2 regions of the Methylobacterium sp. J-072 genome follow, and region 2 is predicted to be linked to the other one. Evidence: riboswitches for the same ligand, from Rfam matches in the RefSeq annotation. Region 2 holds a riboswitch; the other holds the start of a gene.

Region 1 (14,784 bases), on a different contig from region 2:
GCACGGTCGAGCGTTTGCCGGACGCGTTCTACCTGCGGGACACGGATCTCTGCGCGACCAGCGCGGACCTGCAGATCTTCGCTGAGCGGGTCGCCACTGACGGCGATGGCACGCCGCTCGCCGTGCTGCACCGCTTGCGCGGGGCGGTGCCGGAGGCAGTGGCCTACGAGGCCGGGCCGGCCGCCAACGCCGTCCCCGCCGGAAAAGCCTTCACCGCCGGCAAGGGCGTCTGCCAGGATCTGACCCACGTCTTCATCGCCGCCGCCCGCCATCTCGGCATCCCGGCCCGCTACGTCGCCGGCTACCGCGCCCGCGACGACGGCGAGGCCGATGTCGAGGCCCCGCATGGCTGGGCCGAGGCCCTGGTGCCGGATCTCGGCTGGGTGGCGTTCGACCCGTGCTACGAGAACGCGCCGTCGGACGGATACATCCGCGTCGCCTCGGGGCTCGACTACCTGGGCGCAGCGCCGATTCGTGGCAGCCGCACCGGCGGCGGCACCGAGACACTGGACGTCAAGCTCCGCGTCGAGCAAGGCAGGGGCGCCGCTCAATCCTGATTCCCAAGAAGACGGTCTTCGGCACCAGCCGGAGGCCACCCGCGAGAGCCCGAAAGCCATGACCTACTGCGTCGGTGTCCTCGTCGAGGAGGGGCTCGTGATGGTCGCCGACACCCGCACCAATGCGGGGCTCGACGACATCTCGACCTACCGCAAGCTCCACCACTTCAACGTGCCGGGCGAGCGGGTGATGATGCTGGCCTCGGCCGGCAACCTGTCGATCACGCAATCGGTCCTGAGCCTGCTGCAGGAAGGCGTCCCCGGCGAGGAGGGCGAACTGCCCCAGAAGCTGATCGAGGCGCCGACGATGTTCCAGGCGGCGCAGCTCATCGGCCGTGCCATCCGGCGGGTCCGGGAGATCGAGAAGGACGGGTTCGAGGCGGCCAGCATCCGGTTCTCGATCTCGCTGCTGTTCGGCGGCCAGATCGCCGGCGAGGACATGCGGCTGTTCCTGATCTACTCGGCCGGCAACTTCATCGAGTGCAGCACCGACGCGCCGTTCCTCCAGATCGGCGAGCACAAATACGGCAAGCCGATCCTCGACCGGGCGGTGAAGTTCGAGAGCGACCTCTACGACGCCCTGAAGGTAAGCCTGGTCTCGATGGATTCGACCATGCGCTCGAATCTCGGCGTCGGCCTGCCGATCGACATCGCCGTGGCCCGCCGGGGCGCCCTCGACCTCGAAGTGAACCACCGGATCGAGGCCGGCGAGGGCTACTTTCATGATCTACGCGAGCGCTGGTCGGCCGCACTCCGGGCCGCGCACCGGGCGATCCCGCGCCCGCCCTACGGGCCGGCGGCGAAGCAGGGTTAAATCGCCGGCTCCGGCTCCTTCCCGGCCTCGACCATCGAGCGCGTGTAATCCGCCCAGAGCGCCGCGTAGAGCGGCACCGTTCGGAGAAGGTCCTCGTGCCGGCCGTCGCCGAGCAGGCGGCCGCCGTCGAGGACCAGGATCCGGTCGGCCTGGCGGGCCGCCGCGAGGTGATGGGTCACGAGGATCAGCAGCCGCTCGCGGCCCCAGGCGGTGAGGTTCCGCTCCAGCGCCAGGGCGGCTTCCGGATCGAGGAAGGCGGTCGGCTCGTCGAGCAGCGCCACCGGCGGGTTGCGGATCACCGCCCGGGCGATGGACAGGCGCTGGCGCTGACCACCCGACAGGGTCCGGCCGCCCTCCCCGAGCGGCGTTTCGAGCCCCTCGGGCAGGTTCTCCACCAGTGCCCGCACCCCCGCGAAGTCCAGCGCGGCGTCGAGGGCCGCTGCGTCCGGCCGCCGCGCGGCGAGGTTCTCGCGCACGCTTCCCGAGAACAGCACCGTATCCTGGTCCACGGTGCCGATTCGGCCCCGCAGCCAGCGGGGATCGTAGTCCCGCAGGTCGGCGCCGCCCAGCTCGACCCGGCCGGTATAGTCGCGCTGCAGGCCGAGCAAGATGCGCAGCAGGGTCGACTTGCCCGAGCCGTTGCGTCCGACGATGGCGACGATCCCGCGCTCCGGCAGTGTGACGCTCAGCTCCTGCAGGGCCGGCTGCGCAGCGCCCGGATAGGTCAGTGAGACCCGATCGAGCCGGATGCCGCCGGGGCCGATCCGGCGCACGGGTGGATGGCGGTTCGCCCGCTCGCGCGGCAAGTCGAGGAAGCCGCCGATCGCCCCGAGCGCGACGTTCACCTCCTGGGACATGCGCAGGATGTCAGCGCTGCTCAGGAGCGGGCCGGTGATTCGGGCCGAGACCACTTGGATCGCCAGGAACTCACCGACCGTCAGGTGTCCGCCATAGATGCGCCAGCAGCCGACGCCGATCACGAGCAGCGTCATGGCCCGGGAGACCGCCTGCGACCGGAGCCCGTAGCGCCGCTGCAGGTCCATCACGGCTCTCAGCTCGGTGAGCGTCGTGTCCGTGACCGTATTCCAGCGTCGCATGCGCCCGGCTTCGAGGGCGAGCGCCTTCACCGTGGGGAGGCCATGCACGCTCTCCGCCAGGGTGCCGTCGCGGACGCCCAGAGCTGTGTAGAAGGCTTTTGCGGACTTCCAGATGCCGCTGATCTGATTGCTCGCAACCACGATGATGACGGGCGCCGCGAGGACGAGCACGGTTCCGACGACCACGTCGTAGTGGAAGACGAGGCCGAACGCGACGAGCGCGCCGCCGGCATCGATCACGGTGTTCGGCACCTGATGCAGGACGAAGTCCCGGATCTTCGTGATCTGCTGGAAGTGGTTCAGGATGTCACCGGACTTGAAGCCGGCGCCGTCGATCCGCACCCGCAGCAGATGCGCGAAGACCCGGCGTGACATCCGGCGGTCGAGGAAGACCGCGAGCGCGATGATCAGGCGACCGCGGAATGCGGTCAGCAAAACCTCCGCGCCGATCGACAGGATCGCGAGGACCGCCAATCCGAGCAGCGGCAGGTCCGCCTGTCCGGCCACGATCGCGTCGACGATCCGCTGGGTCGCCACCGGAAAGACGAGCCCGACCCCGTATCCGGCCGCGATGGCGAGCAGCAGCCGGGTGACCTGTCCCCGGCGCAACGCGAGGGCGCGGCCGAGCCAGCGCCAGCCAAAGGACGATCGGTCTGCCTGCAAAGCCATCCCCCGAATCGGGCGCGGATTGAGGCATACATTCTTGGTGCTGACGACCCGTCCCCTGGCGAATGAAAGACCCTCCTCTCGGATGCTCGGGAGCTGCCGGGGTGCCGGAGCGCCGACCCTGTCATCCCGGCGTCGCGCAGCGGAGCCCGGGATCCAGAATCGCAGGTGGACCAGGCTCTTGCACCGTCGCCGGCTCTGGATTGCCGCCTCCGGCGGCCCTTTCGGTGCCCTAGACGCGCGGGACGATGACGCGCACGCGGAAGCGGGTGCGTCACGTCTTGCACGTGGCGTTGTGCTGACATCATGGGTGCGGGGCTCATCCAGCGGTGTCACCGACGTGACGCATGGCTCTGCCATGGGGCGGATCTTCCTCGCTGGATCCTGCCACGATGCGTTCGCCCTGCTTTTCGGCCCTGCTCGTCTCGACCTGCCTCAGTCTCGTCACGGGCGCATCCGCCGAGACCCTTTATCCAGCCACCTTGGCGGGCCATGTCGTCCTGCCAGCCCTGAGCTTCGTTGCGCCGCCTGCCGATGTGCCGGCGGACCTGAAGGTGACCGGCAAATTTACCACCGGCCGGCGGGTCGATCAGCCCGGCACCGTCGAGATCCTGGATGACGGCCGGCCCACCGGCGTGAAGCTGCCCCTGGCGGGCGTCCCGCTCCAGGGCCATTCCGGCATCAAGCGGATGCCGGACGGCACGTTCTGGGTCATCACCGACAATGGCTTCGGCGCGAAGGCGAATTCGCCGGACGCCATGCTGTACCTCAACCATTACCGCATGAACTGGAGGGCCGGCACGGTGGAGCGGCTGGGCACCGTGTTCCTGCGCGATCCCGACAAGCGCGTGCCGTTCCGGATCGCCAACGAGGCGACCACGACCCGCTACCTGACCGGGTCCGACTTCGACACCGAGAGCTTTCAGTTCGTCGGCGACAAGATCTGGATCGGCGACGAGTTCGGCCCCTACCTGATCCGCGCCGACAAGACCGGCCGGGTCGAGGCGGTGTTCGAGACGCAGCTCGACGGAAAGGTGCTGCGCTCGCCCGACCATGTCGCGGTGACGACGCCCGGCGTCCCGGGCGGCACCGTGGCCTTCGAGATCCGCCGCTCGAAGGGTTTCGAGGGCATGGCCGCCTCGCCGGACGGCAAATTCCTCTATCCGCTCCTCGAAGGGCCGGTCTGGGACGCCGACAAGAAGGCGTTCGAGCAGGATTCCGACGGCCGCCCCTTCCTGCGCATCCTCGAATTCGACGTCGCCGGCGCGCGCTGGACCGGGCGCTCCTGGAGATACGTGCTGGAGGCCAACGGCAACGCCATCGGCGACTTCAACCTGATCGACGCGACCCACGGCCTCATCATCGAGCGCGACGACAACGAGGGCACCACCGACCGCGCCTGCCCGGCCGGGGAGAAGCGCCCGGATTGCTTCGCGACGCCGGCCAAGTTCAAGCGCGTGTTCAAGATCGAGATGAACGAGGGGAATGTCGGCAGCCCGGTGCGCAAGATCGGCGCGATCGACCTGCTGCACATCGCCGATCCGCAGCATCTCGCCCGCAAGCCGCTGACCGACGGCGCCCTCGCCTTCCCGTTCTTCACCATCGAGAACGTCGACCGGGTCGATGCTACGCACATCATCATCGGCAACGACAACAACCTGCCCTACTCGGCGAGCCGCGACCCGGCGAAGGCGGACGACAACGAGTTCGTGCTGCTCGATGTCGGGGAATTCCTGGCGGCCCAGTAGCAGCGGGTCACCCGGCCCACGCGGCCAGGAAGGCGCGGGCTACGGCGGCCGGATCGGCGGCGCGCATCAGCCCGCCCATCACGGCGGCGCCAGCTGCGCCCGCGTCCCGACACGCGGGAATGCGGTCGACCGTGATACCGCCCAAGGCGACCACCGGCAGGCCGGTGCGCCGGGAAGCGGCGATGCCCTCCGGGCCGAGGGCCGGGCCGTAGCCGGGCTTGCTGGCGGTGGGGTAGATCGGGCTCAACGTGACATAGTCGGCGCCGGCCGCGGCAGCGATCTCCGCCTCGGCGGGCGTGTGGACCGAGACACCGATCAGCGCGCCGGGTCCCAGAACCTCGCGCGCCGCTGCGATCGCCTCCGGCCCGCTTCCGCCGCCGAGATGCACGCCGTCGGCGCCGAGCGCGCGGGCCAGCGCGACATCGCCGCCGACCGTCAGGAACGCGCCGGCGGCGCGCGTCCGGGCGGCGACATCCGTGCCGAGCTGCCGCCGTGCTTCCGGATCCAGATCACGGTCGCGGAACCAGACCCAGCGGGCGCCGCCGTCGAGAACCGCCTGCACGGTGTCGGCCAGGGGACGGGACTGCCCGTGCCGGTCCGTCACCGCGAGCAGGCGGGACGGCAGCGGTCTCACGAACCGACGAGGCCGAGCTGTGGGCTCGACGGGTCGGCCCGGCCGCGGCGCGGGATCCGGCCGGCGCAATACGCGTCGCGGCCCGCCTCGACGGCCCGGCCCATGGCGCGGGCCATCCGCACCGGGTCGTCGGCCTTGGCGATGGCGGTGTTGATCAGGCAAGCGGCCGCGCCCAGCTCCATGGCGATGACCGCGTCGGAGGCCGTGCCGATGCCGGCATCGACGATCACCGGCACGCCGGCCCGGCGGCAGATCAGCTCGATATTGGCCGGGTTGGCCACGCCCATGCCGGAGCCGATCAGCGAGCCCATCGGCATGATCGCGGCGCAGCCGAGATCCTCCAGGCGCTGGCAGACCACCGGATCGTCGTTGCAATAGGGCAGGACCACGAAGCCCGAATCCACGAGGTGGCGGCAGGCCTCGATCAGCTCGGCCACATCCGGGTAGAGGGTCTCGCGGTCACCGATCACCTCGACCTTGATCCAGGTGGTGTCGAGCGCCTCGCGGGCGAGCTCCGCGGTCATGATCGCGTCGCGGGCGGTCTCGCAGCCGGCGGTGTTGGGCAGGAACCGCTTTCCCTTGAGGATGCGCACGGTGTCGGAGCCGTGGCCCTGAAGCGAGACCCGGCGGATCGAGGCGGTGACCACCTCGGCCCCGGAGACCGCGACGGCGTCGCGCATGATCGCCTGGGTCGGGTAGCCGGCGGTGCCGATGAACAGCCGCGAGGACAGCTCAACCCCGGCGACGGTGAAGCGGTCCGCGTCGGCCTCGGGGCGCAGCGGCGTGACGATCTGGTCCATGGTCAACCTCCCTGCATGGCGCGGACGATCTCGACGCGATCGCCCTCGGCGACGGGCGTCTCGTCCCAGTCCCGGCGGCGCAGCACGCGGCCGTTCAGCGCGATGGCGACGCCCTGCGGGCTCTCGATGCCGGTCTCCTCGGCCTCGACCCGGAACAGGGCCGCGATGGTCTCGACCGCGTGCTCGCGCGGCTCGCCGTTCACCAGAAGCTTCATGCCGAGGCCCTCCGGGGTTCGGGTTGGGCGAAGCGCGCCCGGGTGAACGGTCTGGCGATCTCGGGGAGCGCGCCATCCGTCACCAGCGCGGCGACCGCGTCGGCGGTGACCGGGGCGAGCAGGTAGCCGTTGCGGTGATGGCCGGTGGCGGCGACGAGGCCCGGCGCCAGGGTGTCGATGATCGGTGCATCGTCGTCCGAGGTCGGGCGGTAGCCGCTCCACACGGCCTCGACCTCCATCTCCTCGATGCCGGGCAGCACCCGGCGGGCGCCCTCCAGCAGCGCGTAGAGGCCGCCGGCGGTGACGCCGGGGCGGAAGCCGCAATCCTCGACGGTGGCGCCAACGATCAGCTGGCCGTCGCTCTTCGGCGCCATGTGGACCTGCTCGGTCCAGATCATCCGGCCGAGGGTGCCGGTGCGGGCGGTGGTGCGCAAAGCCAGAGACTGGCCCTTGAGCGGGCGCACCGGCAGGGCGAGGGCTTCGGGCAGCAGCCCGCCCTCCCCGCTCCAGGCGCCGGAGGCCAGCACGACGGTGCCGGCCGTGACGCCCTGATCGCCGACGCGGATGCCGGTGACGGCCCCGCCGGACCAGTCGAGCCCGGTCACCGCACTATGCTCCACCAGGGTCACGCCGGCGCGCCGGCAAGCCTCGGCCAGCGCCGCCATGACGAGGCGGGGATCGACCTGGTGATCCAGCGGGCAATGGACGCCCGCGGTGACGGAGGGGCGTAAGCCCGGCTCCAGGCGCCGCACCTCGGTGCCCGACAGCCACGCGGCGTCGAGGCCCGAACGGCGTTGCAGGTCGTAGCGGAAGCGCAGGCGCTCGACCTCGTCGCGGCCGATGGCGACCACCACGGTCCCATCGGGCCGGTAATCGATTGGCAGGCCGCTCTCGGCTTCGAGCGCATCGCGAAAGCCCGGCCAGAGCCGCAGGGATTCGAGGGCGAGCGGCAGGAGCGGGTCCGAGCCGGGCTCGTGCTCGGCGGCCGGGGCGAGCATGCCGGTGGCGGCGAGGCTCGCGCCCGCGCCGATCGTGTCGCGCTCGACGACGACCACCGAGCGGCCCGCCCGGGCCAGACGCCACGCGATCGACAGTCCGATCAACCCGCCGCCGACGATGGCGACATCCGCCCGCGCGGGCATCGAAGCCGGCGCGGCGAGACCGGCCGGGATGCGGCGGCGTCCGATCGGTGAAACGGGGCGGTCAAAGGCCAAGATCATCTCCGCGGGATTCCGTCGCGAAGATCGGGCCGTCTGCTTCGGTGAGAAGCTGTGGCCTGCCTTTCGGGCAGCCGCGGTCCAATCCCTACGCCGGTATGAGCCGGATCAGGTTCAAAGGATTTCCGCGCCGCAGGTCCGTGAGGACGTGCCAGCGGTTTCTCAGCCCCTTGCCGGGGATCTCCCTGGAACAGGCATAGATCTGGTCGCGCGGAGAGCGCCGGTCAACCCCGGGGCTAGCCGGTCGGGCCTGCGGGGAGAACAATCGGCAGGTCGCAGTCAGCGTCCGAAGACGAAACCGGTTGCGATGGGCCGATCAGCTCGGCGTCCGCGGCCGCAAAAATTTCGGCCGGAACACCGCCATGGGCTCGCGGAACCCGTCGAGGACATGCTCGCCCAGTGGGATCGGATCGCCCCAGAGGAAATCCACGAACGGCTTCGACATCAGCAGCGGCTCGCCGAGCTGCCGGTTCAGCCGTGACAGGCGGCTCGCGAGGTTCACGTCGCGGCCGATCACCGTGAAGTCGAGCCGGGAGCCGGAGCCGACATTGCCGTAGGCGGCCTCGCCGTGATGAAGCGCGATCCCGGCGGCCACCGGTACAGCGAACTGATGCAGGGCATTGGCCTCGTCGAGGGCCGCCAGCGCGTGCTGGGCGGCCGTGAGCGCGCCCTTGGCGGCGCCCCCGAGATCGTCCCCGGATTCGCGAAAAATCGCCAGCAGACCGTCGCCCAGGTATTTCAGGACTTCGCCGCCTTCCCGCTCGATCGGCGGCACCAGGCAATCGAAGAACACGTTGAGCAGCCCGACCGCCTCCTCGGGGGTCATGTCGGCGGAGGTGCGCGTGTAGTCGCGCATGTCGGCGAACAGGATCGCCGAGCGGATCCGCGTCACCTGCCCGCGGCGGATGTCGCCCGCCAGGATCGCCCGGTGCGGCTCGTCGCCGACATAGAGCCGCAGCACGTGGTCGAGCTGCTTGTTGAGCACGCGCATCTCCACGACCGCGGCCAAAGCCGGCATGACGAAGCGCAGGATCGCGATGTCGTCGTCACCGAACCCGTCGGGCGCCTTCGTCGCGAAGGTGATGCCGTTCTTGGTGCCGTTGGTGAAGAACAGCGGCGCCACGACGTAGTGGGTGTAGCCGCCGGCCTTCAGGTCCGGGATGATCGCGTAGGCGTCGTCCGGCGTCTCGGCGACGTCGAGGATCAGCCATTCGCCGGTCTCGTGGACCGTGTGGAACGGGCTGCTGAGATAGGCTTCCTGCGAGCGGCTCCCGTGCGGGAACAGGCGCACGCTGGTGCCGCCGTCCCGGGTCCAGACCCGGCCGACCCCGGCATATTCCGAGTGCAGGGTGTCGATCGCCGTGGAGGCCCGGTCCACCGGAACGCCGACCGCGATCAAGCGCTCGGCGAGGCCGGAGAGCATGTCTTCGGCCTTCTCCAGCCGGGCGCCCTCGCCCAGCAGCCAGTCCCGGATGCCCACCGAGGGCTGGAGCGCGCCGAAGGGCACGTCGTCGGCTTCGGAGCCGTCCGCGAAGGCCGTCGGCAATCCGGGCGTTGGCGGGCGGCGTTCGAGCATGGCGCCACAATGGGGTCCGCGCAGCCCGGTGGCAACGCGGTCAAAGGAGAGGCGCCGCGGAATCCGCGGCGGGGGCTCAGTTGTCCAGGAAGCTCCGGAGCTTCCGGCTGCGCGACGGGTGCTTCAGCTTGCGCAGGGCCTTGGCCTCGATCTGCCGGATGCGCTCGCGGGTCACCGAGAATTGCTGGCCGACCTCTTCGAGGGTGTGGTCGGTGTTCATGCCGATGCCGAAGCGCATGCGCAGCACGCGCTCCTCGCGCGGGGTCAACGACGCCAGGACGCGGGTCGTGGTCTCGCGCAGGTTCGACTGGATCGCCGCGTCGATCGGCAGAACGACGTTCTTGTCCTCGATGAAGTCGCCGAGGTGGCTGTCCTCCTCGTCGCCGATCGGGGTTTCGAGGGAGATCGGCTCCTTGGCGATCTTCAGGACTTTTCGCACCTTCTCCAGCGGCATCGCCAGCTTCTCGGCCAGCTCCTCCGGGGTCGGCTCGCGGCCGATCTCGTGCAGCATCTGGCGCGAGGTCCGGACGATCTTGTTGATCGTCTCGATCATGTGCACCGGGATGCGGATCGTGCGGGCCTGGTCGGCGATCGAGCGGGTGATCGCCTGCCGGATCCACCACGTGGCGTAGGTCGAGAACTTGTAGCCGCGCCGGTACTCGAACTTGTCCACCGCCTTCATCAGGCCGATGTTGCCCTCTTGGATCAGGTCCAGGAACTGCAGTCCGCGGTTCGTGTACTTCTTGGCGATCGAGATCACGAGGCGCAGGTTGGCCTCGATCATCTCCTTCTTGGCCTGCCGGGCCTCGCGCTCGCCCTTCTGGACCATGTTGACGATGCGGCGGTACTCGCCGATCTCCAGGCCGGTCTCGGAGGCGAGGTCGAGGATCTGGGCGCGCAGCTCCGTCACCTGCTTCGAGCCGCGCTCGACCAGGTTCTTCCAGCCCTTGCCGCCCAGCGTGCCGACGCGCTCCATCCAGTTCGGATCGAGCTCGTAGCCCTGGTAGTGGCGCAGGAACTCGTCCCGGGCCACGCCGTGGCTCTCGGCATAGCGCATCAGCCGGCCCTCGTGGCCGATCAGCTGCTTGTTGATCGAGTAGAGCTGGCCGACCAGCGCCTCGATGCGGTTGTTGTTGAGTGACAGCGACTTCACGTCGGCGACGACGCTGTCCTTCAGCTCGATCTGCTTCTGGTTCTGGGCCGGGCTGTTCTTGTCGCCGGCGGCCTTGCGCTCGGCGCCCTCGGTCTGGAACTTGCGCAGCTTGCGGTAGTTCGCGGCGATCGCGTCGAAGGTCTCGAGGACCCGCGGCTTGATCTCGGCCTCCATCGCGGCGAGCGAGACGTTGTTCTCGAGGTCGTCCTCGTCGTCGCCGCCTTCCGGGGGCGCCGGCGGCTCGGCCTCCTCGGCCCCCTCCTCGCTCTCGCCCTCGGCGATCTGCGGGGCGTTCTTGCCGTCGGGGCCGGCATAGGTCGCTTCGAGATCGATGATGTCGCGCAGGAGGACCTTGCCCTCCACGAGCTCGTCCCGCCAGATGATGATCGCCTGGAAGGTCAGCGGGCTCTCGCAGAGGCCCGCGATCATCGCCTCGCGGCCGGCCTCGATGCGCTTGGCGATCGCGATCTCGCCCTCGCGGGACAGGAGCTCCACCGAGCCCATCTCGCGCAGGTACATCCGCACCGGATCGTCGGTGCGGTCGGTCGGCTCCTTGGTGGTCGTGGTGACCGCGACGGCGCGCGTCGGCGCGACCTCGGCCACCTCGCCGCCCTCGGATTCTTCCTCTTCGCCGTCGGCGCCGTTCGCGGTCTTCTCGGTGGCGGCCGCCTCGTCGGTCTCCTCGGCCTCCACGACGTTTATGCCCATCTCGGACAGCTGCGAGAGCACGTCCTCGAGCTGGTCGGGGTCGGACTGGCCCTCGGGCAGCACCTCGTTGACCTCTTCGTAGGTCACGTAGCCGCGCTTCTTGGCGAGCTTGACCATCCGCTTGACCGCGGCATCCGTCAGGTCGAGGAGCGGCCCGTCGGTCTGCTGCTCGGGGGCAGCGTCCGTCTCGTCCCGTTCCGTTGCCTTCGTCGCCATGATCAGCCTATTGTTCCGGATGCGGCGCACTGCGGAGGCCTGAAGAAGGCCGGTCCACGCCGTCGGCGCCGCGATACTTGCGAGTGGCCCCGGATTGCTCCGGACGCCTTGAGTCGTCGGGTTCCGTATGCAAGCCTGAGGCTTGACCGATTGTTAACTATGGCGGGGTTCTGCCCGCCGTCACCGCCATCGCACAGCCCTCATGCAGCGGTCGAGTCGCTCGACACCGGCTTATCGGCTTCAGCCTCGGCGGCGATGACGGTCTCCAGCCTCGCCTTGACTTCGCAGAGCCATGCCCACCCGGCATCGGTCGGATCGTCCTCAAACGCCTGCCGTGCTTCGCGAAGTTCGCTATGTAGCGCTCCTGCCTGCCGGTGCAAGATCATCGCCTGTCTGAGAGCGTCCGCGCGCTGCTGCGGATCGGCGTGCGGAGACAGCGTAATCCGGTCGCGAGAGCGTGCCAGCGCGAGAATCCGCTCCGCAGCCTCTGCGAGACCGGCCCGTGTGATGCGGCTTTGCAACAGGTCGGCATTCGTTTGCCCGTCCTCTGCGGCAGATGCGACCAGGACCGACAGGAGCGCCCGGGCGTCCGGATCCTCGAAGTCGAGTTCCGAGACCTCGTCGCCGAACTCGGCGAGCATTTCGGGGTGGACCAGCAGGGTGCCGGCGATCACCGCCTCGCGGACCGGCGCCGCGCCGGAGAAGCCCGCCGAGGCGGTCATCGATGCGCTGGGGCTGCCGGTGATGCGCGGCGAGACCGGCTCGCCCGGCCGGACGAACCGCCGGCCTTGCCCTTGCCCCTTCGGCCCATTCCCGGCCGAACGCGAGGCGCGGGGCGACAGGCTGCGCAGCCGCTCCTCGATGTCGTCGCGGTAGTAGCGCTTGACCGTCTCGTCGCGGATCGTGGCGACGGTGGCGCGCAGCGTCTGCGTCAGCCCGGCCCGCCGCTCGGGCGTATCGGCCGGACCAGATTCGAGCGCCCGGCGCCAGAGCAGTTCCGACAAAGGCAAAGCAGCCTGCAGCACCTGGTCGATCGCCCCGGGACCGCCCGAGCGCAGCAGGTCGTCCGGATCCTGGCCGCCGGGCAGCAGAGCGATCCGCAAGGACCGGCCGGGTTCGAGGGCAGGAAGCGCGATGTCGAGCGCCCGGAACGCCGCCCGCTGGCCGGCCTTGTCGCCGTCGAAGCACAGGATCGGCTCGTCGGCGTGGCGCCAGAGCAGGGCCAGCTGCTCCTCGGTCAGCGCGGTGCCCAGCGGCGCCACCGTCTCGGGATGGCCGGCCAGCGTCATGGCGATGACGTCGACATAGCCCTCGACCGCGATGATCGAGCCGCGTTCGTGCGACGCCTTGCGGGCGCCGTGGAGGTTGTAGAGCGTCCGGCCCTTGTGGAAGAGCGGCGTCTCCGGCGAGTTCAGATACTTGGCGCGCACCTCCTTGGAGAGCGCCCGCCCCCCGAAGGCGACGACCCGGCCGCGGGTGTCGGTGATCGGGAACATCACCCGGTCGCGGAAATAATCGTACGGGACCGAGACATCCTCGCCGCCGGCGAGCAGGCCCAATTCGACCATCAGCGCCTTGTCGACCCCCTGCCCGGCGAGGTGGTCGCGGAGCGCATAGCGCTCGTTCGGCGCGTAGCCGAGCCGGAAGGCCCGCTGGGTCTCGTCCTTCAGCCCCCGACGTTCGAGATAGGCCCGGGCCTCGCTCCCCTGCCCCGCGCGCAGCCGTTCCTCGAACCACCGGGCGGCCATCTCCATGACCTCGATGGCTCCCGCGCGCTTCTGCTCGCTGGCGCGGTTGTCCTCGGTGGGCGCCGGCAGGGTGACGCCAGCCTCGCTCGCCAGCCGCTCCACGGCCTCGGGGAAGCTCAGGCCTTCGGTTTCCATCAGGAAGGTGAAGATGTCGCCGTGCTTGGACGAGGAGAAGCAGTGATAGAACTGCTTCTGGTCGTTCACGTAGAAGGACGGCGTCTTCTCGGCGTTGAACGGCGACAGGCCGCGCCATTCGCGGCCGGCCTTCTTCAGCTGCACCCGCCGCCCGACCACGGAGGAGGCCGGCAGCCGGGCGCGGATCTCTTCCAGGATGTGGGGGGGATAGCGCACGGGGCCTGCGGGTCGATTGCCTGACCGCTGGATATAGCGCGATGGGGCTGGTGGAGTCTCCCGCGGTCATTCACGTGTTGGGCTGGGCGGGGATTGCGGGGAGAAATGCCCTCGATATCTTCGATGGCCCGCGCCTGCCGGATCATCTCCGCGAGCTCTGCGAGGCGACATGAGAGACAAGCCTACACGGCGCGCTTCGGCAACTGACTGCACGGTCGGCCGAACGGACTGGGACCGGATCGCCGCCCTCGGCGATGCCGAGATCGCCGCCGCCGTGGCGGAGGATCCGGATGCGGCAGCCCCCGATATCGATTGGTCGCGCGCCGAGGTCATGATGCCCCCGCGCAAGGTTCCGGTCTCGATCCGGCTCGACACCGACGTGCTCGATTTCTTCAAGCACGAGGGTGCCGGCTTTCAGAGCCGTATCAACGCGGTGCTGCGGAGCTACATGGCCGCGCGGATCGCCCGCGGGGGTGATGATTGAGTTCAGCCCTTCGCCGCCAGCGCGGCCTTCACCAGCCCGCTCGCCTTGGCGAAATCCATACGACCCGCGTAGCTGCCCTTCAGCGCGGCGATGACCCGGCCCATATCCTTCTGACCGGCGGCGCCGGTCTCCTGGATCGCGGCATCGACCGCGGCCTTGGTCTCGGCCTCGTCCATCTGCTTGGGCAGGAACGCTTCGATGATCGCGATCTCGGCGCGTTCGTTGGCGGCGAGCTCCGGGCGGCCGCCCTGCTCGTAGACCGAAGCGGATTCGGTCCGCTGCTTGATCATCTTCTGAAGCAGCGACAGGATCTCTTCGTCGGAGGCCGGCTCCTTGCCGAGGCCGCGGGCCTCGATATCCTTGTCCTTGAGGGCGGCCTGGATCATCCGCACGGTGGCGAGCTTGTCCTTGTCGCCGGCCTTCATGGCCTCCTTCATCTCGGTGGTGAGGCGGGCGCGCAGCATCTCGATAAACCTTCCGACGGGAGAAACGGGGGGCTGGCCTGCAGTTTGCGGGTGTTGAGCGGCTTCAGCCACAGGGCCACATTGACCCCATCGCGGGCCGCTCGTTAAGAGCGCCGCACACGATCATGCCGCCAGCCGAGCGCGCCGCAACGCGGTGCCTGCCTTCGGCCGGACATAAGCGAGACCGACCCGATGCTGCAAGACGCCGCCGCGCAGGCCTCCAAACCCGCTGCCCCCGAGCCCTGGGCGGAGCCCGTTGCGACGGCCCTGCTGGTGCTGGCGGACGGGACCATCCTGGAGGGCTTCGGCATCGGCCGGACCGGCATCGCCGACGGC
Region 2 (14,784 bases):
TCAGCATGTGTCGCGGCTGACGGAAAAGTACAAGGAATCGATCCTTCGGGCTGCCTGTGATGGCAGCTTAACAGAGGATTGGCGAAAGAGGCATGGTGCTCCAGAGCCAAGGTCTGAAGGCTTGCTCTCTCTGATTGGAACGCCGATCAGAAACGGCTTGTCCATTCGCGGGACAGATCAACCTCCAGGAATTCGATCACTACGGCTCAGCGCACTTCGTAACCGGACGGTTGATTTGGACGCGGTGCGGTTCCTGCCGATCGACGCGAGGCGCGCCGAGCCGTATCTGATCCAACGTGGGGATATACTGGTCAGTAGAGGTAATGGAACGAAACATTTCGTCGGCATCGCGTCCCTGGTTCCGAGTGTCGATCAACCTACGATTTTTCCGGATACCGCCTTCCGTATTCGGCTAAATCAATCGGTCGTGCTTCCCGAATGGTTTGCGCTGGTGTGGAATGCGCCTCAAGTGCGCATGCAAATTGAGAGTGTCGCGAAGACAACGGCAGGCATATGGAAGGTGTCGCAAGGTGACCTTGCGCGCATTAAACTCATCGTCCCGTGCATTGACGAGCAGTGCCAAGTTCTGGCACGAGCAAGCTCGGCGATACAATGGGTTGATCGCCTTGCAAGTCACGCGACACACGCCCGCAAGCTTACAGACCATCTCGATCAGGCTGTCCTTTCGAGGGCGTTCCGCGGCGAGCTTGTGGCGCAGGATCCGGGCGATGAGCCCGCGAGCGTGCTGCTGGAGCGGATCAAAGGTGAACGAACGGGACCAACACCTGCTCGTCGAGGCCGCGGTCGTCCGCGTCTGGCATCGGCGACCTGATGTCCATTCCCGACTTCCAGACCTTGATGCTGCCAGTGCTCCGCGAGGCGGCAACGGGCGAGAAGCGCATCGGCGACGTGGTCGAGCGCCTTGCCGACGAGTTCAAGCTCGCCCCGGAGGACCGCTCGCACCTACTGCCGTCCGGCCGCCAGACCACCTTCGCTAACCGTGTACATTGGGCCAAGAGTTATCTCGGCAAAGCCGGGCTCGTCGAACTCACCCGCCGCGCCCACTTCCAGATTACCCCGCGCGGTCGCGAGATCCTTAGCCAGCCGCCCACGCGCATCGACATCAAGTTCCTGACCCGGTTCCAGGAATTCCAGTCGTTCCGCTTCGCCCAGGACGGCGTCGACGAGCGGGCCGAGGCGGCCGTGCAGGCGGACGGTGCCACGGCAGACTTGACGCCAGACGAGGTCATGCGCGCGGCCGGACGCCAACTCGAAGCAGCGCTGGCCAGCGAGTTGCTCCAGCGCGTCGTGGCGGGCACACCAGCGTTCTTCGAGAGCCTCGTCGTGCGCCTACTCATCGCGATGGGCTACGGCGGCTCCGTCAACGACCTTGATCGCGCACTCGTCGGCAAGTCGGGCGACGGGGGCGTGGACGGCGTGATCGACCAGGATCCACTTGGGCTCGATCGCATCTACGTCCAAGCCAAGCGCTACTCCGCCGACAACACGGTTGGCGCTTCGGCCATCCGTGACTTTTTCGGGAGTCTCGACCGCTTCAAAGCGACGAAGGGGCTGTTCGTGACGACCTCGTCGTTCACGTCCTCGGCGCGCGAGACGGCAGAGATGCTGAGCAAGCGCATCGTGTTGATCGACGGTCCGCAACTTGCGCGGCTGATGATCCGCCACGAGGTCGGCTGCCGGATTGAGGAGCGGCTTACTATCAAGAAGCTCGACGAAGAATTTTTCGACGGGTAACTTAGACGCAACTTAAAGAAATCAAGGACATATGAATGTCATCCATCTTCGCGCTCGTTAACGACATAGACACGGGCGAAATCGTACTACCTGCAATTCAAAGAAACTTTGTCTGGGATACATCACGCATCGAAAAATTGTTCGACTCTTTGATGCGCGGCTATCCTGTGGGGATAGTTCTTTTGTGGGAAACGTACGAATGCATTCAGTATAGAAATTTTACAAAAAACCATCGCAGCGACGAACAATATATATATGCTGAAAACGCCGATCGAAAGCGTCTCAGGTACGTTTTAGATGGCCAGCAGCGTCTTACTTCCATCAATATAGCCCTTAATGGTTCCTTTCAGGGAAAAACATTCTTTTTCGACTTATTAAGCGGATCAAGCAGCGACGACACAAGCGAAGAGAAGTATTCATTCAAATTTGCAGACGCAAAAGATATCGACGCAGAAAACTCCGCTATATCTGTTTCTGTACAGTCCGGTGAATCGCCGTGTTACTGGCATTCTCTGCCGAAGCTTCTGAAAATGACACCCATCGAAACTATGAAGTTGAAGTCGGAAATCCAGCAGATAGATCTTTTGTCTGACGATGCGAAGCTTAAATTAGAAGAAAATCTGTTCCAGATCAAGTACGTTTTTACAGAAAACTCGGAATGCCTCAAGACGCAAATCATAGATGCAAGCCTACCCGCAGACTATAAGGGTAGAAAAACAATTTTCGACATACTTGAAATTTTCGTCCGCATAAACAGCCAGGGCGTGCGATTGAGTCGATCAGATCTCATCATCAGCATGCTGCGACTTTATTGGCCTGAGATTAGCACGCTTCTACCGGATTTTCTTGTTGAAATAAATTCTGGCTCTGACCTCAAAATAGATAACGACTTTGTGATACGTTGCTTATTTTCAACTTCAGGAATAGGAACTCGATTGGATTTCGATCTTCTTCGCAAGAAATCTAATGTTGACGCAATTCGAAGCTGTTACGACGGTTGCTTGAACGCAATTAGGCAAACCGTGGATTTTGTAAGAATTTCATGTCAAATTGACTCGTCGCGGTTGATTGGCGGCCTGAATACTCTGATCCCCTTTGTGCATTTTGCGTTCTTGAACAAGGCCGATGTATTTTCTACCGACGGGAGCGCGGCGCGAAAGGCACTCTATATTTTCGCTTTCTCTAAAGTTTTTACTCAACATTCGGACAGTAGGACCGGTGCATTTATCCGCGATTTCGTTAACGAAGGCAGCGTTGTTTTTCCTGTTGAAGGCGCTGCGCAGTTTGTGAATTGGAAAACTGGCTTCAATACCATCGATAGTGGTCTCATTTCATATAACGTAGAGCTAGCCTTAAGCATTTTGCAACAAAGAAGCGGCGGAAAAGTCTATTTTAGTAAAAACTTGCCTGAAATCGATCACATATTTCCGCGATCAAAAATGGAGGAGCGCTACGATAGCGCCTTGGTAAACGATATAGGAAATTTATGGATCCTACAGCAGGTCGCTAACAGGAATAAAAGCGCCAAGGATCCTCGGGAGTTTCTGTCGGCTGTAGACAAAAAATTGCTCAAGAACGCGCTTATCGATATAGACTTGTTAGATCAGAGAAAATTTAGATCATTTGTCTCAGAAAGGAGAGAAAAGATATTTGAAATTGTCTCGCGGATGACCGAGCTAGACGACCCTGCGCTTTCGACGGCGTTATCTGGTGAGGCCGGAGAAGACGAAATATAATCGCGCAACTCTCCAGGATTGCGTCGGGGCATTACCAAGCAAATTTTGCTGGCAATGCCCCGATGCGTTGCGGACGGGACAAATTTCTGAAGAAGCCAGAAATCATATTCATGGTATTATTTTTATAGTCTGCGATTATAGGTCGGCCGATCCTGCTCTCAGATCGTCGCCGACTCGCAAGGCACACCGTCGGTTCATTTTAGCTACGACCCTCTTGATTTGCCCGCCACGAACTCGCGGTGGCCGAAGCTCCTCAGGAGCCTTTGATCCCGCTCACGTTGTGGCCGGTTCTCCAGAATGTTGGGGCGTCCGCGACGACGGGCGAAGCCGTGGTCATGTTCGCAGTGGTCCACGGGATCTGGTTCTCCCATGTTCAACGGTTGAACTTCGCCCTCCTGAAGCGCTGCGTAGCGTCAGCCTTGTCTCCGATCCGGCTGGCGACGACGCGCCGGCCGTCGGCCACTGTTACGACCTCTGCCTTCCCACTTTCCTGGGGCCGATCCTTCCTCGTTCCACTTCCTGTCCCAAAACCTCCTCGTTTCCGACCCTCATTTCCCCTTCGGCGGCACGCTCATTCCAGCTTGTCCCGGAACCATCTGGTTCCAGGACAGGGTTCGTGGCCTACCGACAAGCCACGAATACGCTCAGGCCCTTGGCATGCTCAGCCAGATCGGCCGGGGTGAGGGCGGTGGTGTCAGTCCCTGCGGTGTAGGCCACGCCGTTGCTCTCCAGGAACGCTCCTGCCAGCGAGCCTTTGATGGCGAAATTTACGTTCTGCGGAATATCGCCATTCGTGGCGACCATCACCTTCAAGGCGTTAAGCTTTGCGCTCACCACACCGATCAGGTTGCCGAAGGCGTCCACAAGCGGGCCACCTGAGTTGCCCGGCTGTACGGGTGCTGAGATCTGGAAGTAGCGGCTATCATCGGCCAGCCCGGTCAGCGCCGTGACGTTGCCCAGCGTGAAGTTACCCGAGGTCGAAAGCATGCCCGTTAACGGGTAGCCGAAGACTGCCACGGCCTCTCCGAGCCGAACCCCGGTGCGCAGCGCGGCAATCTTCACCGGAGTTATCTCCGCCTTCAGCAGAGCAAGGTCATTTGTCCGGTCCTGAGCCACGAGCCGAGCGGCTACCAGCCCATTTGGCCCAGACACCTCGATGGCCGCGCAGTCCTGGACGACATGGGCGTTCGTCAGCAGGTGGCCAGCGCGACTGATGAAAAAGCCAGTGCCCGATGAGGCCGTATGCGGCTTGGGATGGGGCGACCGGGGAGCGACTGCGGGTGGCGTCGGAACGATCGGAGGCGAGGGTGTGGCCACCGCAACTGCCTGAGGCGGCGGGGCAACTGCGATCGGGGCGATGAATGGCGCGCCCGACATGCTTGCGGCTAGGGACCCCGAAACCAGCACCGCCACGCGCTCCATGTGCAGCCCGGCTTCGGCGGTCTTCCACGTTATGAAGAACCCGAGCGTGCCTCCACCGTCGCGGTGGAAGCGCATGTACCAGTCCAATCCGTCCGCCCCAGACGCCGATATCGCGAAGAAGTCCGGGCGGAGCACCTTATAGTTGATCCGCGCCCCGTCCGCGGCGAGCCGTTCGAGGGCGGTACGGTAGCCATCCTCCAATGCGCTCGGCGTAGCGATGTAACTGAGCGTCACGCGCTTGGCAGAGTCGGTCCAGGTCAAGCCCGAGCCGGTACGCTCCTCGCGCAACCCGAGGCCGAACGGCACCCAGATCGTGCGGCCCCGGGACGGGTGCGACGCCGTCTGAAACCCCCAAATGCGCAACAGCGGCGTAGCCTCGCGCATGAGTCCGGCGGCCTGACCCTCGTCGATCACCCCGGAGACGGGTAGCCCGCTTTGTGATTGATAGCGCACAACCGTCTCGAACAGCCGCTTCGAGAAATCGACATTCGGCACGGCGACCTGTTGGCCGGTGGCGGTCAGCAGCACCTGGAGCCGAATACGCTGGTCGATCGGCAAGGTTTGAAAAGCCGCGGCGGCCACCTCGTACCGGGCCGGTCCCGCGGGCACAGTGATCGCGGGCGGTGCGACTGCCAGCGGCGCCAGCCATGGCGTCGCATAGCCCCCCTCGTTCAGGTGGCGGCGCAAAGCGCTCGGGAAGTCGATCTTGCGTTTGCGCGAGTCTGGGCATTTGGCCAGCGGCAAAGCGACCGTACACTCCTCGTAAGGCCACTCGTCATTGCGGTCGTAGACTTGCAGCATGCGCGCCCACGCCGCTTCTCCGCGGCCGACGAGGATGCTCTGCGCGACCCAACCGCCGAGGAAGTTGTTGTCGCGCCACCGCTCGGGATCGAGGCTGGCAGCGTGCTCCATGCCCGCGAGCCGCTGGCGTTGGTAGCCCGCGAAATCGGCGTGACGCGTCACATCTTCCAGGCGACCGGCGCGTAGCCAGTGGATCTGAGCAGGTGGGTTGGCCGAGGCGTAGGGGCCGAAGGCGTACAGAAAGCTATTGTCGCTGCTAAGCAGTTCGTAGGCGCCATCACCGTCGAGATCCTCGAACGTGTAGCCACCTCCGCCATCCAGCGTCTCGCCGTCCGCGACGAACCAGCGGCCGGTACGCGGGTCCTGCGTTGCGATTTTCGTCACCGTGCAGCAATGCGCGCCACCCCAGAACGATGAGAACACGAGGCTGGGGCGCAGCGAGGCCGGGTCCAGGCGCACGACGGCCAACTCGGCAAAGTCCGAATTCGAATCATCGTCCGTCCCGCGGGTGGACTGATCCAGGGATAAGGTGAAAGCCGCCTGCCCATCCTCGCGGGCCGCCGCGACCGGGTAGCGATCGTTGTCTTTCCCCCTCCCACTCGTGAGGACGACCGACAGGGCGCCGACGCGCAGAACGCTGTCCTGCTTGCCATCGTATTTGGCGATCGGCTCGCCCACCGAGGTCGGAGGCACCCAGACCTGCTCGACGTAGCTATCGCCGCGCGAGAAGATGAAGTCGGTCGGCAAGCCGCCCGCACGCGTGAGACGCTGGCGCAGGGCGCGCGGATCGACGGCGTTCTCCGGCCCGACGACGACCGCGAACCAGCCGTTGGCCGCGCGCATGACACGCACGTTCGCGAACTGCCAACGGTAATGGCGGGCGACACCGATGGCGGAGTCGAGGTCCGGTCGGCTGGCGAGGACGACCCAACGGGCGGAGCCGGAAAGGGTAAAGCTACCTGCGCTGGTGGCCAGCGGCGCCATGGTGAGGAGGAGCGACGCGATGAATGCAGCCCACAACCTAGCCATGCAGATCTCCCGGTCACAACCTGACCGGGTCAGCGCTTCAAATCAATCTCACATCAGCGTGTGCCAACCATCCGGCGGCGACGAATCGATATGACGGTGTCAAATTTCTGAAGCTGCCGAGACTCTCGGTGCCCGGCTGATCTGCCACAGCTTTGGCACACCCCTGGCACACCACCCCTGGACAGAACCGGATCACCGGATCGCCGAGACGCTTAAGTCATTGCTAAATGTAGGGAAAATTGGCGCACCCGACACGATTCGAACGTGTGACCTTTGCCTTCGGAGTGCACTCGCCGAAGGCAACCTTCTTTATAGAATCGGCTCCATCAAAATCCCTTGATGAGAGCCATGATGCCACCGCATCGGACACGCTGTCACCTGAGACTGCGGGCGTGCCGCCAGATGCTGCGGCCACGAAGATCGCGTAGCGTTCGCGAGGTTAATTAGGCGCAATCGGTAAACACGGCCTCAAGCCAGCAGCGCGGGCCTGTTGTGAGTTGCGTTGTGATAATCGCGCCGGAACGAACCTTAATCGACCTAAAATGATCTAAAATCCCGATCGGCCCGACGTGCTTACGATAGAAAAACCCCTGTCGGAACAGAGGTTTGACTGGAGCGGGCGATCGGGATCGAACCGACGACATTCAGCTTGGGAAGCTGACGTTCTACCACTGAACTACGCCCGCGGACACGGCCGGTGCGGTAGTCTCGCGCCCACGAGGCCGGGGCCTCGCGGGTGCTCCGTGCGCCCGTGTACGAGAGCGATCTAGCAGCCCGCCGACGAGTCCGTCAAACACGGTTTTTCGGTTTCCGTATGGCTGCGTGTTCCCAGGTCGGACTGGGGCCAATGGAGCCGCCTCGGCCTGAGCGGGGGGCTCACGCGATCCGGGACAGGTTCCCCGCGGCGGCGTGCGACTCGCGGGCGGCGTCGTAGGCCCGGTTGCGCAGGGCCGTCTCGCTGGGCAGTTGCTCGACGACGTTGCCGGACCGGGAGTCGACCACCTGGAACACGATCGAGCTCGTGTCCGGATCCTGGATGTAGCGCGCCTTGTCGCCGGTCGGGGTGATGTCGAGCCTGACCGCAGGCTCCAGCGGGGCGGTGGCGGCTTGGGCCGGCGTCGTTTCCTGAGTGGCGGCCGGGGCGGCCGACGCCGCGAGCGATTCGAGACCCTGCGGCCCCGGCGTCGTCGCGTTGAGCGGACGGATATCCATGGCTGATCTCCTGCGATCCTGTGATCGAGGGATTCAGCGGTTCTGCCGCCTAAGCGTCCGTTAACGGACGCCCCCGGCGCAGGGGATGGTTGCGCGGCAGCCCGAGTCGCGATGAAGATCCCGTTACCGGAACGGCATCATTTTGCGATTCGTCCAGTCATTGATCCCGCCTGTCGCGCGGGTGGGGCGATCCGTGTCGCTGTTGCGCCACGGGGCACGGCACGCGTCCGGAGGTATCCATGCGCTGGACCCGAATGGCGATGGCGCTTCTGGTTGCGGCGTTTGCCGAGGCACCAGCGGGCAGCGTGCAGGCGCGATCAGGATTATCACCCCGGGAGGCGTTCATCCAGCAGCATCGCTGCGAGGTCGTGGCGCGCCTCGACGCGATCCATCGGCGCGGACCCATCGAAACGTCGCGTGATCGCTTCATCGTCGTGGCGCTGCGCGATCGGCCGATGCACTACGTCCAGTGCATCTTCCAGCCCTTCGATACCGCGATGCTGTGCGAAGCCTCGTCGGGCGCCTACGGGAAACCGGGTTTTCGGCTCCAGGCGCAATCCCAGGCCGCCCTCCGGGCCCTTCAGTATGCGCAAGCCGACGGAGGAGCGAATTTCTCGCGCACCGTCATCCTCGGAGATCCTCCCGATGTCGGCATCGCCGCCGAACTGATGCTCGCGGCGCTCTACGATGCCTACGGGGCCGAGCTGGACTCGGCGATCGCGATCACGGCGCCGCGCGGCGGCGGCGCCGGATGCGGCACGCCCACGTCCTGAGCGGACGGGGCGTGCCGGCTCCTCATTCGGCGGCGTCGATGTAGAGCTTGCCGCCCTCCGCCAAAAACTCCTGCGACTTCGCCCGCATGCCGGCCTCGGCCTCGGCCTTCGACATCGCGGGCGACGCGCCCACGACCTCGCCGGCCTCCTCCATCGCCAGCACCTCGGCGCGCAGGTCCTGCGTGATCTTCATCGAGCAGAATTTCGGCCCGCACATCGAGCAGAAATGCGCGACCTTGTGGGCGTCCTTCGGCAGGGTCTCGTCGTGGTAGCGGCGGGCCGTATCCGGATCGAGGCCCAGGTTGAACTGGTCCTCCCAGCGGAAGTCGAACCGGGCACGGCTGAGCGCGTCATCGCGCAGCTGGGCGGCCGGGTGGCCCTTGGCGAGGTCGGCGGCGTGGGCGGCGATCTTGTAGGTGATCACGCCAGTCTTCACGTCGTCCCGGTCCGGGAGCCCGAGATGCTCCTTCGGGGTGACGTAGCAGAGCATCGCGGTGCCGAACCAGCCGATCATGGCGGCGCCGATGCCCGAGGTGATGTGGTCGTAGCCCGGGGCGATGTCGGTGGTCAGCGGGCCGAGGGTGTAGAACGGTGCCTCGCCGCATTCCCGCAGCTGCTTCTCCATGTTGACCTTGATCTTGTGCATCGGCACGTGGCCGGGGCCCTCGATCATCACCTGGCAGCCCTTGTCCCAGGCGATCTTGGTGAGCTCGCCCAGCGTCTCCAGCTCACCGAACTGCGCGGCGTCGTTGGCGTCGGCGATCGAGCCCGGACGCAGGCCGTCGCCGAGCGAGAACGACACGTCGTAGGCCCGCATGATGTCGCAGATCTCGTCGAAATGCTCGTACAGGAACGATTCCCGGTGCCCGGCCAGGCACCAGCGCGCCATGATCGAGCCGCCGCGCGAGACGATGCCGGTGACCCGCCGGGCGGTCAGCGGCACGTAGGCCAGCCGCACGCCGGCATGGATGGTGAAGTAGTCGATGCCCTGCTCGGCCTGCTCGATCAGCGTGTCCTTGAAGACTTCCCAATCGAGCTTGAGCGGATCGCCGCCGACCTTCTCCAGCGCCTGGTAGATCGGCACGGTCCCGATCGGCACCGGGCTGTTGCGGATGATCCACGAGCGGATGTTGTGGATGTTGCGGCCGGTGGACAGGTCCATGACCGTGTCGGCGCCCCAGCGGATCGACCAGACCAGCTTTTCGACCTCCAACGCGGCCGACGACGTGACCGCCGAGTTGCCGATATTGGCGTTGATCTTGACCAGAAAATTCCGGCCGATCGCCATCGGCTCCAGCTCGGTGTGGTTGATGTTGGCCGGGATGATCGCCCGGCCGCGGGCGATCTCGTCGCGCACGAATTCGGGGGTGATGAACGGCGGCACGGAGGCCCCGAAGCTCTGGCCGTCGGCGAGGGTGGCCTCGGCGCCGGCCAGCATCGCGTCGCGGCAGGCGTTCTCGCGGTGGGCGACGTAGATCATCTCCTCGGTGATGATCCCGGCGCGGGCGAACTCGTACTGCGTCACCATCTGGCCAGGACCGGCCTTCCGGATCGTGCGGGCGGCGGGGCAGGGGTCCACGAGCTTGTCGCCGGCGAAGCCGTTATCCTCGGGCTTGACCGCCCGGGGCTCGACCGCGGTGTAGCCGCGCGCCGCGATCCAGGGCTCGCGCACGCCGGGCAGGCCGGCGGTGAGGTCGATGCGCGCGTCGGTCTCGGTATAGGGGCCCGACGGATCGTAGACCCGCACCGGCTCCTCTTTCGGATCGGACAGGACGATCTCGCGATAGGGCACGCGGATGTCCGACCGGCCGGCCGGGCTCGCATAGACCTTGCGCGATCCGGTGACCGGACCCGTGGTCACGGTCTCCGGGCTGCCTTTCACGTCCTTGGGGAGAACGGGTGCGTTCATCGTGGGCCTCTCCTCGTGTTGGAGCGTTCCGGACCACGCGATGGCTGAGATGAGATCCGGCCGCACGCAGGCAGCCGCAGGTTCCCGTCCCTCCGCCGGTATGAGCCGGATCAGGTTCAAGGGTCAGGGCAGCGTGCCCAATCTCAGCCCTCTACAGGGCCCCCCTCGGAACGGTTCAAGACTCGGCTCCGCCAAAGGGTTTGTCAATGCTGTGCTGAGGGGAGGGGCTGACATGATCGCACGGTTCGGCACGGTAGCGGGGCGGACCACCGCGCGGCTCGCCGCCGGGATCGGATCACCGCTGCCGGGATAGGGGAACGCTCCTCTCCGAATGCCTGTTGGCACGCTTGCCAACGACCTGGTCCGTTGGCATTCTCGCCAACGTCATGGACGCCGCGCTGCTGTTCAGGGAACGGATCGAGGTCACGGCCGATCGGTCGTTCGCCGAACTCGTCGTTTGGAGGGTGCCGTCTCCGGTTCGTGGAAGCGCCCACGGCTTCAAGTATCGGCTCGCTTTCGTGGTCGAGGGTGCTTGCGTGCTCCGCTACGACAACGAGGCCGGGAAGGGCGACCACAAGCATATCGGCGAGCGGGAAGTGCCTTACACCTTTACAAGCCCAGAGGCCCTGATGGCGGACTTCTGGGCCGATGTCGCATCCTGGAGATGACCATGAAGACCGTGACCATCGGTGTCTCCACCATCGAAGACAGCACTGTCCGGGCGCTGGCGGCTTTCCGCGGCGAGGAGCAGGGCGCCTTCATCTCGTTTCCGACGGTCGAGCGGTTGTGGACCGTCCTGACGCCCCGCCGCTGGGAGCTGATCCGGATTCTGGCCGGGCAGGAACCGATGTCGCTGCGGGCCGTGGCGCGCTTGCTGGATCGCGACGTCAAGAACACGCATGGCGACGTGCACGCGCTGCTGAACGCGGGCGTCCTGGATCGTACGGAGGACGGGCGGATCGTGTTTCCCTACGACACCGTGCATGTCGACTTCACGATCCGGAAGGCGGCTTGATGCACGGCTTGGTCGAGCGCGCGCAATAGGTTGGGGCTGCCCAGCCTCCGATCGGCCTCGCCTCCTGAGATGGGCGAAACGCGGCTATCAAGGTCTCTCAGCCCAGTCTCCAAAAAAATGTGGATCCTGCTTCTGCTGCTGGCCATCGTGGCCCTGGTCTATCTGGCCGCGCTGGTGGCTCTGGCCGTGTTCCAGCGGCGGCTGATCTATCCGGGAGCGGCCTGGGCGGGTGAGCCGGCAGGCGACCGGTTCGCCCCGCCCGGGACAGAGCCGATCACCCTGACCACCGAGGATGGCGAGCGGCTCTTCGCCCTGTGGCGGGCGCCGCGGCCGGGATGCGGGGTGGTGGTGAGCTTCCACGGCAACGGCTCCCGGCCCGAGCCGCATGCCGCCCGCTTCGCCGCCGATCCCTGGCTTTCGGCCGGCTGGGGCGTGCTGGCGCCGGCCTATCGCGGCTATCCCGGCTCGACCGGATCGCCGAGCGAGGACGGGCTGATCCGCGACGGGATGGCGGCAATCGCGGCCGCGATGGCGCGTGCGCCGGGCGCGCCGATCCTGCTGCACGGGCATTCCCTGGGGGCGGCCGTCGCAGTGGCGATGGCCGAGCGTATCGCGTCGGTCGGGCTCTATCTCGAAGCGCCGTTCGACTCCCTCACCCACACCGTGCGGCTGCATGTCCCGCTGGCCCCATCCTGGCTCCTGCGCGACACGTATCGTTCGGACCTGCGCATCCGCGGCGGGACCGAGCCGGTCCTGATCGTCCAGGGCAAAGACGACCCGGTGGTGCCGGCCAAGCTCGCCCGGGCGCTGGCCGCGGCGGCGGGCCCCCGGGCGCGGTTCGCGTTCATCCCGGGCGATCACGTCTCGATCTTCGGAATCCGGGACCGCGAGGCCGAGGCGACGTTTCGCGGGCGCGTCGGGCCGGCCTGTCTCGCTGCGGACAGCGCCGTGCCTTGATCGGGATGGAAGGAGGGATCGCTTGGTCGGACGCCGCTCCCGGCGCTGGAACGCCGACGATCCGGATATGCCGGGCGCCGCCCCCCGGGCGGATCCGGTCTGCCCGCTCTGCGGCCGGCCGATCCCGCCGCGCGCCCGCTCCAGCCTGCATCACCTCACCCCGAAGCTGAAGGGCGGGACCCACCAGGGCACGGTGCGGCTGCACCAGATCTGCCATTCGGCGATCCATGCCCGCTACAGCGAGGCCGAGATCGCCAAGCGCCTCGCCGATGTCGAGGCTTTGCGGGCCGATCCCGAGATCGCGCGCTTCCTGGTCTGGATCCGCGGCAAGCCCGACGATTTCCACGCCGCCACCCGCATGACCCGCGACCGCCGGACGGGCCGGCGCCGGGATTGAGCCGGCCGTTTACCCGGCGCTCAGCACGTCCGCAGGTTCCGCGGCCGGGCAGGCAGCCCCGTCAACCTTGCCGCTCCACACTCGCCTCGGTCGCGGAGTTGAACGATGGGCGGGGTAGGGGACGGCCGGCTGGCCTGGGTCGATGTCGCCAAGGGGATCTGCATCCTCTTGGTGGTGATGATGCATTCCGTCATCGGCACCGGCGCCGCGATGGGCGGGGAGGGGTTCCTCCACCCGGTGGTGGCCTTCGCCAAGCCGTTCCGGATCCCGGATTTCTTCCTCCTGTCCGGCCTGTTTCTGGGCCGGGTGATCGACCGGGATTGGCGCCTGTTCGCCGACCGCCGGGTGGTGCATTTCGCGTACTTTTACCTGCTCTGGCTCGTGATCCAGTCGACGGCCCGTTACGGCAGCATCGTCGGCGAATCCGGGCCTGGGGCCTTCGCCGCGCATCTCGCCCATGCGCTGGTCGAGCCGTATTCCAGCCTGTGGTTCGTCTACCTGCTGGCCGTCTTCTCGGTGGTGACCAAGGCCCTGCGCCGGTGCCCGGGGACGCTGCTGCTCGGTGGCGCCGCCCTGCTGCAGATCGCCGACATCCGGAGCGACGCGACCCTGATCGAGGAATTCTGCGGCCGCTACGTCTACTTCGTGGCGGGTTATCTGTTCGCGGGCCGGATCTTCGCCCTGGCCGACACCGCACGCCGGCACGTCGGCCTCGCGCTCGGCGGTCTCGCCGCCTGGGCTTTACTGGAAGGCTGGCTCGCTCTGACGGCCACCGGGAATCCGGTCTACCCGACCCTCGCCACCCTGCCACTGGTCAGCCTCACCCTCGGGGCGGCGGGTGCCCTGGCGATCGTGGTCGCGGCGGCGCTGATCGAACGGGCGGGCGGCGTCGTGGCCGAGGGCCTGCGGACCTGCGGCCGGCGCTCGATCGTGATCTATCTCGCCTTCTCGCTGCCGATGGCTGCGACCCGGGAAGTCCTCGTCCGCACCGGGCTCGTCACGGATATCGGCCTCGCCGGCCTGCTCGTGATGGCCGCGGCCCTGCTGCTGCCGCTGGCCCTGGAACGGATGGTGCGGGACACGCCGCTCAAGCTGCTGTTCGTGCGCCCAAAACTGTTCCGGCTGGCGGCCGGGCCGCGCCCGCGCTCCACCCTCGCGACGACGTGAGCGAGCGGTTCAGCCCTCGAAGGCGACGCCGATGCGACGGCTCTTCCGCCACGCCACCGCGGCCGGCCGCGGGTCAGCGCCATCGGTGAGGCGGATCGGGAAGCGGTCGGGCACCGCCTGATCGCTCTCGACCTCGATCTGGGCACCCGTCTCGGTCGCGTCCCAGACCAGGCAGCCGACCTCGCCGCAGGCGAGCAGCAGCGTGCCGAACGTGAACGCATTCTTGCGGAATGCCCCGCGGCGATCCTCCGTCATCGCTCTCTCCACCCGGCCCGCGACGCCATGGCTCGCAGACCGGACGATGCCGGAGGGTGGTTAACAGCCCGGATATGGTGGCGCGACTGTTTTGGGCCGCAAAACGATCAATACTCGTCCCGGTCGTCCCGGTAGCTGCGCCGCCGCGGAACGTCGTCATCGTCGTCGTAGGACCGGCGCGGCCGCGGGCGGTCGTAGTCCCGGCCGTAGCGGTCGTCGTCGCGCCGCCGATAGTCGTCGCGTCGGCGGTCGTCGTAACCCTCGTCGCGGTCCCGGGGGGCGACACCGCCGCCGCGGGTCTCGCTCAGGCGCGGCGCGTACCAGCAACTCTTCGGCTGGCCCGGGGCGGGATCGCC

Evidence for each region. A riboswitch is a leader RNA that binds a small molecule or an ion and turns the genes downstream of it on or off. The one in region 2 is predicted to bind thiamine pyrophosphate.
Region 1: it holds a riboswitch for thiamine pyrophosphate, as region 2 does, so the genes downstream of both, thiO (glycine oxidase ThiO) here and thiC (phosphomethylpyrimidine synthase ThiC) in region 2, are expected to answer to the same signal.

The regions. Positions count from the first base shown of each region.
Region 1 covers NZ_JAKSYK010000192.1:106,248-121,031, forward strand. Annotated here, with positions in the region: gene MKK67_RS24275 (transglutaminase family protein) at 1-557, shown strand, start outside; gene MKK67_RS24280 (peptidase) at 616-1,371, shown strand; gene MKK67_RS24285 (peptidase domain-containing ABC transporter) at 1,368-3,137, opposite strand; gene MKK67_RS24290 (esterase-like activity of phytase family protein) at 3,527-4,882, shown strand; gene MKK67_RS24295 (thiamine phosphate synthase) at 4,890-5,516, opposite strand; gene MKK67_RS24300 (thiazole synthase) at 5,513-6,316, opposite strand; gene thiS (sulfur carrier protein ThiS) at 6,319-6,531, opposite strand; gene thiO (glycine oxidase ThiO) at 6,528-7,751, opposite strand; TPP riboswitch at 7,816-7,944, opposite strand; gene MKK67_RS24315 (adenylate/guanylate cyclase domain-containing protein) at 8,065-9,324, opposite strand; gene rpoD (RNA polymerase sigma factor RpoD) at 9,401-11,401, opposite strand; gene dnaG (DNA primase) at 11,602-13,500, opposite strand; gene MKK67_RS24330 (BrnA antitoxin family protein) at 13,670-13,984, shown strand; gene MKK67_RS24335 (GatB/YqeY domain-containing protein) at 13,987-14,448, opposite strand; gene carA (glutamine-hydrolyzing carbamoyl-phosphate synthase small subunit) at 14,641-14,784, shown strand, end outside.
Region 2 covers NZ_JAKSYK010000131.1:3,606-18,389, forward strand. Annotated here, with positions in the region: gene MKK67_RS14885 (restriction endonuclease subunit S) at 1-832, shown strand, start outside; gene MKK67_RS14890 (restriction endonuclease) at 832-1,755, shown strand; gene MKK67_RS14895 (DUF262 domain-containing protein) at 1,791-3,491, shown strand; gene MKK67_RS14900 (S1C family serine protease) at 4,113-6,743, opposite strand; tRNA gene MKK67_RS14905 (tRNA-Gly) at 7,355-7,429, opposite strand; gene MKK67_RS14910 (flagellar protein FlaG) at 7,620-7,955, opposite strand; gene MKK67_RS14915 (TY-Chap domain-containing protein) at 8,324-8,728, shown strand; gene thiC (phosphomethylpyrimidine synthase ThiC) at 8,751-10,637, opposite strand; TPP riboswitch at 10,708-10,813, opposite strand; gene MKK67_RS14925 (DUF6516 family protein) at 11,024-11,305, shown strand; gene MKK67_RS14930 (hypothetical protein) at 11,308-11,652, shown strand; gene MKK67_RS14935 (alpha/beta hydrolase) at 11,770-12,609, shown strand; gene MKK67_RS14940 (HNH endonuclease) at 12,632-13,006, shown strand; gene MKK67_RS14945 (acyltransferase family protein) at 13,112-14,173, shown strand; gene MKK67_RS14950 (pilus assembly protein PilZ) at 14,183-14,428, opposite strand; gene MKK67_RS14955 (hypothetical protein) at 14,536-14,784, opposite strand, start outside.